DNA from 2 places in the Chimaeribacter sp. YP20170169 genome. Region 2 is predicted to be linked to the other one. Evidence: predicted binding sites of a transcription regulator. Region 2 holds the regulator's gene; the other holds the start of a gene.
The links. The regulator Fur, encoded in region 2, represses iron uptake genes when iron is present. The targets are predictions, from matches to a motif close to ATAATAATGAGAACNACTATCAA.
Positions count from the first base shown of each region.

Region 1 (5,432 bases), 360 kb from region 2:
CACCAGCGCGATGGCCTGCTCGACCGCCTCGCGGTCATGGTGACGAAAGCGCCCGAGCGCGCCGTGCCACGGGTAGCGGCCAATCGCCACCAGCTCCTGCACGGTCATCCCTTCGGCGGGCGGCAGTTGCTGCGGCATATAGGCCACTTCGCGGGCGAAGGCTTTGCTCTCCCATGTGCCCAGCGGTTTGCCGTTCAGCCGCAGCGCGCCGCTGGAGGGCGGCTGATGGCGGCCTAGCATCTTGAGCAGCGTGGATTTGCCAGAGCCGTTGTGGCCAATCAGGCCACAAAATTTGCCCTGCGGGAAGGTGAGGGTCAGGGGCGCCAGCAGGGTGCGCCCCGGAACGGTGAAGCTGGCCTGTTCCAGGCTCAGCGAAACGTGGGTGTTGACGTGGTTATCCTGCATAATTCCCTGTCTTGCAAACGGGCGCGCTTCAGCGCGCCCAAAGTCTGACTGGCCGGATGCGCGCGTTGCCGCGAGGCCCAAGGCTCAGAAGCGGAAGGTGGCGGTCGCCACGATCTGGCGGTCAGTGCCCCAGTAGCAGGCGTAGTCGCGGTAGCAGCTGGAGACATACTCACGATCCAGCAGGTTGTTGATGTTCAACCCAACGGAGGAGCCTGGCAGGCCAGCGCGCGCCAGATCGTACTTGATGGTGGCGTCCACCAGCGTGTAGGACGCCACGCTGAACGGCTCGTTGGCGGCGTTCAGGCTGGAGGTCGCGCCAACGTAGCGCACGCCGCTGCCCACGGTCAGGCCGCTCAGTGCCGTCTCATGGAAGGTGTAGTCTGCCCACAGCGCCGCCATGTTGCGCGGCACCTCAACCGGACGCAGCCCCTTCAGGTTGGTGTCCTTGGTGTACTCGGCATCGGTGAAGGTGTAAGAAGCGATCAGGTTGATGTTGGCGTTGACCGCCGCCTTGGCTTCCAGCTCCACGCCGCGTGAGCGGATCTCGCCGCTCTGGACGCTGAACAGAGAGTTAGCCGGGTCAGCGGTCAGATTGTTGTCCTTGGTCAGCTGGTAGACCGCTGCCGTCAGGCTGATCGGCTGGTTCTCCGGGATGTACTTCACCCCGGCCTCATACTGCTTGCCGTGGGAAGGATCGAACGCCTTGCCACTCAGGCTGGTGCCGCTGACTGGCTCGAAGGACTCGCTGTAGCTGAAGTAAGGCGAGATGCCGTTGTCGAACAGGTAGTTCAGGCCGCCGCGCCAGGTGAACTGCTCGTCGCGGCGCTTGTCGGTGGTGTTGCTGCTGCGGGTCAGCACGGTGCTCTTGGCGAAGTCATAGCGGCCGCCCAGCGTCAGCAGCCAGTGGTTCCACTCCGCCTGATCCTGCACATAGAGGCCGGTCTGCTCCTGACGGTTGAGGATGTGATAGCGGAAATTGATGTCGTAGTCATCATTGCCATACTGCGGCGCGGTCATGTTGATGCCGCCGGTGGTGCCGTAGTCGGCATTGATATCGTTGCGCATCCGCATGTAGTCCACGCCCGCCAGCAGGGTGTGATCCACGTCGCCGGTGGCGAATTTGGCCTGCCCCTGGGTGTCCACGCTAAAGTTATTTAGCTTCTCGCTGGAGTCCACGTAGCCACGGTTGATGGTGGCGGGCGCGCTGTAACCATTGCCGTAGTGGCCGATGTAGTGGCTGTCGATCATGCTGTAGCGCAGGTTTTGGCGCACCGTCCAGGTGTCGTCAAAGCCATGTTCGAAGCTGTAGCCCACCATCTTCTGGTTGCGGGAGTAGGTGTCGCTCGCCTCCCCCTCGTTGAAGTCCACCGGCAGCTTGCGCGCCTTGCCGTTGGCGTCGGTGTAAGGCACCACGGTGCCCTCACGCGGCAACCAGCCGTAGTAGCCAGTTTCTGGCTCATTCTGGAAGTTGCTCAGGAAGGTGAAGGTGGTGCGGTCATCCGGGTGCCAGGTGAAGGCCGGGGCGATGGCGTAGCGCTTCTCGTTCACCAGCTCCTGCTGGGCATCTTGGCTGCGGGCCACACCGGTCAGGCGGTAGGAGTAGACGCCGTTGTCATCCAGCGCGCCGCCAAAGTCAAAGCCGGTCTGGTAGAGGTTATCGGTGCCCATCGAGAACTGCACTTCGCGCAGGGTTTCGGTGGTCGGGCGCTTGCTGACCATCGAGATGATGCCGCCGGGGTTGCTCTTGCCATACAGCACCGACACCGGGCCGCGCATCAGCTCCACGCGCTCCAGCATATAGGGATCCATCGCGGCTTCATTGTAGTTGTCGCCCTGAAGCTTGAGGCCATCGAGGTACTGGTTGGTGTTGACCGAGCTAAAGCCGCGGATTGAGACCACATCCAGCGCCTCGGAGCTACCACGGCTGGCGAAAACGCCCGGTGTGTAGCGCAACGCATCCTTGACCGAGTCCGGCTGGCGCATCTCCAGCTCCTCGCTGGTGACCACGGAGACCGACTGCGGCGTCTTCAGCAGCGGGGTATCGGTCTTGGTGCCGGTGGCACTGCGTTTGGCCGCCACGGTCGCGGCTGGCCCCCATGCGCTCTCCTGCGCCACATTCGGCCCACTGCCCACCACGGTAATGGTGTCGTTGCCGTTGGTCTGGGTCGTGTCGGCCGCCAGGGCCGGCAGGGCGACGTGCCCGAGTGTAACCGCAATGGCCAGCGCCACTTTCCCACGGGGGAACGAAGCCGCTGAGGTAAAGCCTGAACGTGTGCGTGTGCGCATGGTTGCTTCTCTAATGATGTTAACAGGAATGTAAACGAGAATTATTATTATGCAGAGCGAATCATATTCGGATGAATTTTTAAACTCAAGCAGAAAGCGCCTGACGCCTGATAAGCGGGTGAAGAATTCACCTTATTTCCGTTATGGTTAAATTTCATTAACGCAAATAAAAAAACCCGCAACGTTTATGTCGCGGGTTTATAAAACTTTTTATCCTGATGACTATTTTCTAACGCCCAGTAATATCAGCAGCGGTGGATTACCGCTCTCGGTGGCATCGAAATGGTAAATACGTCCCTGCCGCTCGCCGCCAATGCAGAATGAGATGGTGGACTGCTTATTTTTAATCGCCCGTTTCACAGCGGCATCAACGCTGAAATAGAGGTAACTGGGTTTGCTGGTCACCTGCGTTTTGCCGTCGGCGTCACGGCCACAGCTTGGGCGGCTGTTCCAGGTCACCGCCTGCTCCTGCCAGTCGTTGCTGGTCGGGTAGAGGAAGAGCTGGCGCGACGCGCTGTCGGAGACGTTGTTACCAAACAGCCGCACCTTATAAATAAAGGAGGTGTCTTTATCGATGTCCAGCGCCGCCGGCCACGCCGGGATGGCGAACTGGATCAGCCCCACCTCCTCACGGTTTTTGCTGCGGTCATTCTGCCAGTTGTCCTGCACCACCAGCGTGCTGCTGCCCGCGAAGTTGCTCTCCGCCGACTCCTGATTGCTGACGGTCACATCCTGCAACGCTGGCTCATAGGCCAGCGGCACATTCAAGCCGCAATCCAGCGCGTGGTTCATGCAGTGGTTGACCATGTAATCAGACGCCTGATCCGACCAGCCATTCATAAAGTCGGCGTGGGCGCTGTAGATCGACCCCCACCGCTCCACCACATTGCCCTCTACTATTTTCGGATCGAGCGATAGCTCTACCTTGGTCATGTCAATCGGCGGCGAGTTGGGCACCAGATAGGCGATGTTCATGTTGACGGTCGGGATCTTCACCGGGTAAGCCGCCGGACAGGCGTTGTTCACCGTGTAATCCGCGTTCTTGACCCCAATTGCCGGGCGGAGCGTCACGCCGTCCCAGCAGTTGGGGAATTTGATGGCGATGTTCATCTGCACCGTGCCATCCGCTTGCGGCGGGCAGCGGCTCTTGGGCACATCCGAGTAGCCCAGCCCCTGACAGAAGTAGTCAATCGCCACCTTGTTGGGCGTAGTGCCGTTGTGGGTGCCAGCCAGCAGTTGCAGCCCGGCCGGGAACGGGCTGAGCGGGAACTCCTGCACGTTGTTGGCTTGGTAGTAGGTCTTTTGGTAGGCGGGGCGGATCACCTTCCCATCCGGCAGGCGCAGCGACGGCGCCCAGTAGGCAGAGTGGTCGGCCAGGTTGTTGCAGGTGGTGGAGAAGTCCGCCACCAGCTGCTCGTTGGTGCTGTAGGCGTTGGCGTGGGTGCTGCCGAAGAAATCATGGGACATCGCCATACCGGGCATCGCGGGCATCATGATCGCGTCATCGGGCAGCGTATGGCTGTAGTCACACACCACGTGAACCTGGGCATCGGCGGCCTCGGCGCGTGATAGGGGGTTCAGCCAGATAAGCATCAGTAGCAGGGGTAGTGCGCGTTTCATGGTTGGCTCCTTCTGTGGGGGATCCCCAGAGAGTGCCCCGCCCCGCCGGGCCGACGCCAATCACCAACGGTCAGCGATAATCATTGATAAAGCTGATAAAAAAAGGGTGTGATGCACGTTTGACACGCATCACACCCTCTCGGCTCAAGGCGGGGAGTTACTGGCCGAACATCTCCCTGATCCAGCCAGCGACGCCCTCGCTCTCCTTCTGCTCATCCTGCGGTGCCTGCTGCGGCTGGCCCTGCGGCGCTTGCGCCTGTTGCTGCTGTTGCAACTGCCACTGCTGCTGTTGAGCCGCCAGACTGGCCTGACACAGGCTGTCCGGGTCATCCGTCCAGACCGGCATGGTGCGCACCACGCCACCGGTCAGGCCGCCACCGCCGCCGCAGACAAAGTTACCGGCGGAGTCAACGCCCATTGGGCTGATCTCCTCTGGCGCTTGCAGATCCAGCGGCTGCGGGGTGCCGTTTGCCAGATAGCGGCTGTAGAGCGCCATCGCCCCGGTGGAGCCCCACAGTTTCGACGGGCCGTTGTTGTCGCGGCCTACCCAAGTGATCGCCACCTGCTGGCCGTCAATGCCCGCGAACCAGCTGTCACGCAGGTCGTTCGAAGTACCGGTCTTGGCCGCCAGATGCAGGCCGGGGTACTTCACCGCCAGCGCGCGCGAGGTGCCCTCGTTCACCACCTGCTGCATGGCGTAGAGCGTCAGGTAGGCGGCCTGCGCCGGTACTGCGCGCTCGGCCTGCGGGAAGCTCTGGTAGAGCACCGAGCCATCCTCGGCAATCACCGAGCGCACGGCGGAGAGCGGTGCGCGGTTGCCGCCGCTGGCGATGGTCTGGTACTCCTGCGCCACTTCCATTGGCGTCAGCGCGATCGCCCCGAGCAGCATCGACGGCACCGGGTTGAGCACGTTGGCTGGCACGCCGAGCGTCACCAGCGTTTTGGTGATCTCATCCAGCCCGACCGCCATCCCCAGATTGACCGTCGGCACGTTCATCGAACGCGCCAGCGCGTCCACCAGCATCATCTGGCCGCGGAACTGGTGGTCATCGTTCTGCGGTTTCCAGGTCTGGCCGTTGGAGAGACGCAGCGCCAGCGGCTGGTCAGCCAGCAGGGTGTTA
Region 1 covers NZ_CP176824.1:3,126,941-3,132,372, forward strand. Annotated here, with positions in the region: gene fhuC (Fe3+-hydroxamate ABC transporter ATP-binding protein FhuC) at 1-405, opposite strand, end outside; gene fhuA (ferrichrome porin FhuA) at 490-2,691, opposite strand; gene ACK3SD_RS14310 (CBM96 family carbohydrate-binding protein) at 2,914-4,311, opposite strand; gene mrcB (bifunctional glycosyl transferase/transpeptidase) at 4,469-5,432, opposite strand, start outside.
Region 1: a site for Fur is predicted at 2,720-2,742, ahead of fhuA (ferrichrome porin FhuA). Genes of this name have one in related genera too.

Region 2 (5,432 bases):
AACCTGCCCGGCGTGTCGGTCGGCGGATCGGTGGTCTACGCATGGGACGCCCACCCCAGCAGCAATCCCATCTATGACCAGAGCCAGCGGCTGAAAGAGAGCGCCTGGAGCCTGGACGCGGTCTACACCGTGCAGGATGGGCGCGCCAAAGATACCCAAATCAAGCTGCACTACACCCAATACAACAACCACTCTGACTTGCCGAGCTGGGGTGGGGGTTACGGCAACATCTTCCAGGATGAGAAAGACGTCAAGTTCATCGTGATCGCACCCTTCACGCTATTTTAACCACGCGGCAGGGTGCCGCTGCTGGCGGGCCCACCGCCCCAGACAGAGGTTGAACACCATGAAATTTACACCCACTGCGCTCTCCGCCGCGCTGTTTGCCCTGATGCTGACTACCCCCGCCCAAGCGGGCCAGCAGACGGTCGATCGCATCAGCGCCTTCACGTTGCACTACCAGATCAATGACAACCAAGCTGGCCAGCACGGCACCGACTGCCGCTCGCTGGGGGCTGACTGGGCCGCCTGCAACACCGTCACCCTGACGCTAAGCAACCCCGGCGGCGCGGTCAATGACCGCGACTGGGCGATCTACTTCCACAGTGTGCGGCAGGTGCTACAGGTTACCGATCCGCAATTTACCGTCACCCGCCTGACCGGTGACCTGCACCGCCTGACGCCGACCGCCGCCTTCAAGGGCTTCCCGGCCAAGGGCCGCACCGACATCCCGATGGTGGTGGAGTACTGGCAGGTCGCTAACAGCGATATTATGCCGCGCTGGTACGTCACCGCTGAGGGCGCGGAACCGAAAATCATCCGCAACACCGATACCGAGGATGTCTCCCAATTTGTCGGCGAGATCACGCCAGCGAACCTGAAGCGCGCCCCGGAAGATAACAACATTGCGATGACCCCGGCCACCCGTTTTGTGAAAAACCGCGATGTCGCGCAGGTGCCTGCCGCCTCGCTGCGTGGGCAGATCATGCCAACGCCGTTGCAGGTGAAGGTGAGCGCTGGCGACGTGGTGCTGGACAAAGGATTGGCGGCTGATTTGTCAGCGCTGCCGATGCCGTCACAGCAGGCGGTACGGGCGCGCATGGCACTGCTGGGCCTGACGGAGCAGCCCGGCGGCTACCCGCTTACCACCCGCATTGACCGTAACGCCTTCAGCGGCAAGCAGGCGGTCGATGGGGCCTATCGGTTGGTGATTGGCGAGCGCGGCGCGGAGGTGGTGGGCTTCGACCACAGTGGCGTCTTCTACGGCGTGCAGTCGCTGCTCTCTTTGGTGCCGGTCAATGGCGAGAAGCGCATTGCCCAGCTGACGGCTGAGGATGCGCCGCGCTTCCCTTACCGAGGGATGCACATGGACGTGGGCCGCAACTTCCACAGCAAGGCGGCAGTGTTGCGGCTACTGGATGAGATGGCGGCCTATAAGCTCAATACCTTCCAGTTCCATTTGAGTGATGATGAGGGCTGGCGCATTGAGATCCCCGGCCTGCCGGAGCTGACGGAGATCGGTAGCAAGCGCTGCCACGACCTGAAGGAGACGCGCTGCCTGCTACCACAACTGGGGTCTGGCCCCTTTAGCAACAATAACGGCAGCGGCTACTTCAGCCGGGCGGATTACATTGAGATTGTGAAGTACGCGCAGGCGCGGCAAATTCAGGTGATCCCAGAGATAGACATGCCAGCCCACGCCAGAGCGGCGGTAGTTTCAATGGAGGCACGCTATCAGCGGCTGCAACAGGCTGGCAAACTGGAAGAGGCGGAGGCCTACCGGCTGCTCGACCCGACCGACACCTCCAACACCACCTCGGTGCAGTACTACGATCGCCGCAGCTACCTCAACCCCTGTATGCCGTCGTCGCTGCGCTTTGTTGACAAGGTGATTGGCGAGATTGCCGCCATGCACCGGGAGGCGGGGCAGCCGCTCACCACCTGGCACTTTGGCGGTGATGAGGCGAAAAATATCCGCCTTGGGCCGGGCTACCAAGATCTGAAAGCGCCAGCAGACCCGACGAAAGGGGCCATCGACCTGAGCAAAGAGGATCTGCCGTGGTCGAAATCGCAAGTGTGCCAGACGCTGGTCAAATCGGGCGGGGCCACGGCCTTTGACCACCTCTCCAGCTACTTTGCCATCCAGGTCAGCAAGCTGGTCAAGGCGCATGGCATCGACCGGATGCAGGCCTGGCAGGATGGCCTGAAGGATGCGAAAGATGCCCGCGCCTTCGCCACCCCGCGTGTAGGGGTAAACTTCTGGGATACGCTCTACTGGGGCGGGGCGCAGACTGCCGGCGAGTGGGCGGCCAAGGGTTATGAGATTACCCTCTCCAACCCTGACTACCTCTACTTTGACAAACCCTACGAGGTCAGCGCCCGTGAGCCGGGCTACTACTGGGCCACGCGCGCCAGCGATGAAGCCAAGATCTTCAGCTTCGCGCCGGACAACCTGCCGCAGAACGCCGAGACCTCCGTTGACCGCGACGGCAACGCCTTCACCGCCCGCAGCGATGCCCCGTGGCCGGGCGCGCACGGCATGTCCGGGCAGGTGTGGAGCGAAACCATCCGCACCGACAGTGACCTGGAGTACCGCATCTACCCGCGCCTGATGGTGCTGGCGGAGCGCGCCTGGCACCGCGCCGACTGGGAGCTGCCGTACCAGCCTGGCCGGGAGTTCCAGGGCGGCAAGACCCACTGGGTCAACCGTGATCAACTGGCCACCGACTGGCAGCGCTTCGCCAATCTGATGGGGCAGCGTGAGATCGCGAAGCTGGATCGGCAGGGTGTCGCCTACCGGCTGCCCGTGCCGGGGGCGCGCATCAATGCCGGCGTGCTGGAGGCAAACGTGGCGCTGCCGGGGCTGGTTATCCAATATTCAGTAGATGGCAAAAACTGGCAGGCGTATAACCCGCAGGCCAAGCCCACGGTAGGGGAGAAGGCGTGGGTGCGCACCCTCAGCCCAGATGGCAAGCGCGTCAGCCGTAGTGAGGAGGTCGCCCTCTGACGACATGGCCCCGCCCGGCCAGCGCGCCGGGCAGACAACAGGCGAAAAAAAACCGCATCAAAGCGGTTTTCACTGGCAGTTACCTGCCGCTCCCGTGCTGACGGGAGCTTTATACTGCGGGGGGCGTCCTGCGTCCCGCAGATTGGTTACTTGTCGTGCAAACCTTCGTTTTCGCGACAATCACCGGCTTCACAATGACCATAGAGGTAGAGGCTATGGTTGGTCAGCTTGATGCCATGTTTCTTGGCAATTTCACGCTGGCGGATCTCAATAGATTCATCACTGAATTCAATCACTTTACCGCAATCAAGGCAGATCAGGTGATCGTGGTGCTGCTGCTGCGTCAGCTCGAATACGGACTTGCCGCCTTCAAAGTTGTGACGGGTCACGATGCCGGCGTCGTCGAATTGGTTCAGCACGCGGTAAACCGTGGCCAGACCAATCTCTTCGCCCATATCAATCAGCTTCTTATAAAGATCTTCCGCACTGACATGATGGCATTCCGGATCTTGCAGCACTTCCAGGATCTTAAGTCTGGGAAGCGTGACTTTCAGGCCGGCCTTCTTTAATGCGGTGTTATTGTCAGTCATGCGGATTCTGTCCTGTTACTATGCTATTCACGTTGAGGCATACAGCCTATGACATCAGGCGGCGCAACGGTTTTAATTGCGTCTCATTATAGAACTCACGGGTTCAAAAGAAAACGCCGCCTGTTAACGCCGTTCGCGCCATTGTTAATACACTGTTGCAATGCGTTGATGGATAGGAAATACACCGGCGCCAGTGTACCCCGATACTGTATAAAGTTACAAACTTGTAGCCGATCTTTTGGTGTCTGGCGGGATAAATCCGGCCCGTTCGGTCAGAAATCGACACCCCGGGCCGTGAGGGAGCTTAGCCGATGATCTCAGCCAGGCTCAGCTCTTCGGAGATCTGCTTCACCCAAGCGTCGACGCGCTCGTTGGTCAGCTCCGGCTGGCGGTCTTCGTCAATGGCCAGACCAATGAAGTGGCTGTCGTCGGCCAGGCCCTTGGAGGCCTCAAAGTGGTAGCCAGCTACCGGCCAGTGGCCGACCAGCGTCGCGCCGCGCGGCTCGATGATGTCACGCACGGTGCCCATCGCGTCACAGAAGTACTCCGCGTAATCTTCCTGGTCGCCGCAGCCAAACAGCGCCACCAGCTTGCCGTTGAAGTCGATCTCTTCCAGCGTCGGGAAGAAGTCATCCCAGTCACACTGCGCTTCGCCGTAATACCAGGTCGGGATGCCCAGCAGCAGGATGTCAAACTTTTCCAGATCTTCTTTGCTGCTCTTGGCGATGTCATGCACTTCCGCCACATCGGCACCCAGTTGCTTCTGGATCATTTTGGCGATGTTCTCAGTGTTTCCGGTGTCAGATCCGAAGAAGATTCCCACTACGGCCATATAATTCTTTAACCTCTTGTTCTTAATTAATTTACCTGCCATTGACAGGTGCGGATGCTGCTGATGATAGCAAAGTCACCGCGGGGTGAACATCATCACGCCGCCGCGCCCAGGGAGCCAGCCGGCTTCCCAACAGCCAGAATGGTCAAATATTCTATCGGCCAAATGGCGCGGGTGTTATCGCCTTTGTGTGCTTGCGGCGCTTTTTTCCTGCATTGGTGCCCTACGATCAAAGACATCCGCGGGCAAGCGTTAGGGAGGGCGGGGGAGGAGGCAGGGCCATGCTGGCGGCGAAGGGTGTCACCGCCGGCAGGCCGTCAGGCGTCGTCTTGCTGCTTGCGCAGTTGCGCCAGCAGCATCTGCTCAATCAGCTCGCTGCGGCTGATGTTCTGCTGCTCCGCCAGCTTATTGAGCGCGTCCACGGCGTCCGCGTTGATCTTCAGCTCTACCCGGCGCAAGCCCCGCACCTTGTCGCGTCGCAACTGGTTACGTTTGTTGATCCTGAGCTGTTCATCACGGGAGAGTGGATTGGTTTTTGGGCGTCCCGGCCGGCGTTCATCTGCGAACAGATCCAGCGTGGTGCGATCCGTTTGTTCTTTTGCCATAGGTAGAGGTACGACTAAGGAGTCAACATCTGCCTGCGCCTGAGCACAGCCGGATGGCTCGGTGAATACATGTTGAGGTCAATCAACCTTAACCCACTTTACCGCCGCCGCGCGGCGTAACCGACGCTGACGGGGCAAGACATAGCGCGCCATAATACCCCAGCACGCGCGGCCTGAACAATGCCTAACTGCCTGTTCGGCTTCATCTGTTGGCGTTTCACCCCGTTTCTCACTCCGTGCGATCAATCGGGGCGGCAGGTGCCAGAGGTGGAAAAACCTGACAGAATACGCGCCTTCTGCTCAGGGATTAAGCATAAATGTTTGATATAAAATACTTTAAACCATTTTTACCCGTGATGATTGCCATGTTGGTAGGGGGATGTGGCGCGCAGGGCGAC
Region 2 covers NZ_CP176824.1:2,765,063-2,770,494, reverse strand. Annotated here, with positions in the region: gene chiP (chitoporin ChiP) at 1-288, shown strand, start outside; gene ACK3SD_RS12580 (beta-N-acetylhexosaminidase) at 338-3,007, shown strand; gene fur (ferric iron uptake transcriptional regulator) at 3,154-3,597, opposite strand; gene fldA (flavodoxin FldA) at 3,902-4,429, opposite strand; gene ybfE (LexA regulated protein) at 4,747-5,034, opposite strand; gene ACK3SD_RS12560 (lipid-binding SYLF domain-containing protein) at 5,400-5,432, shown strand, end outside.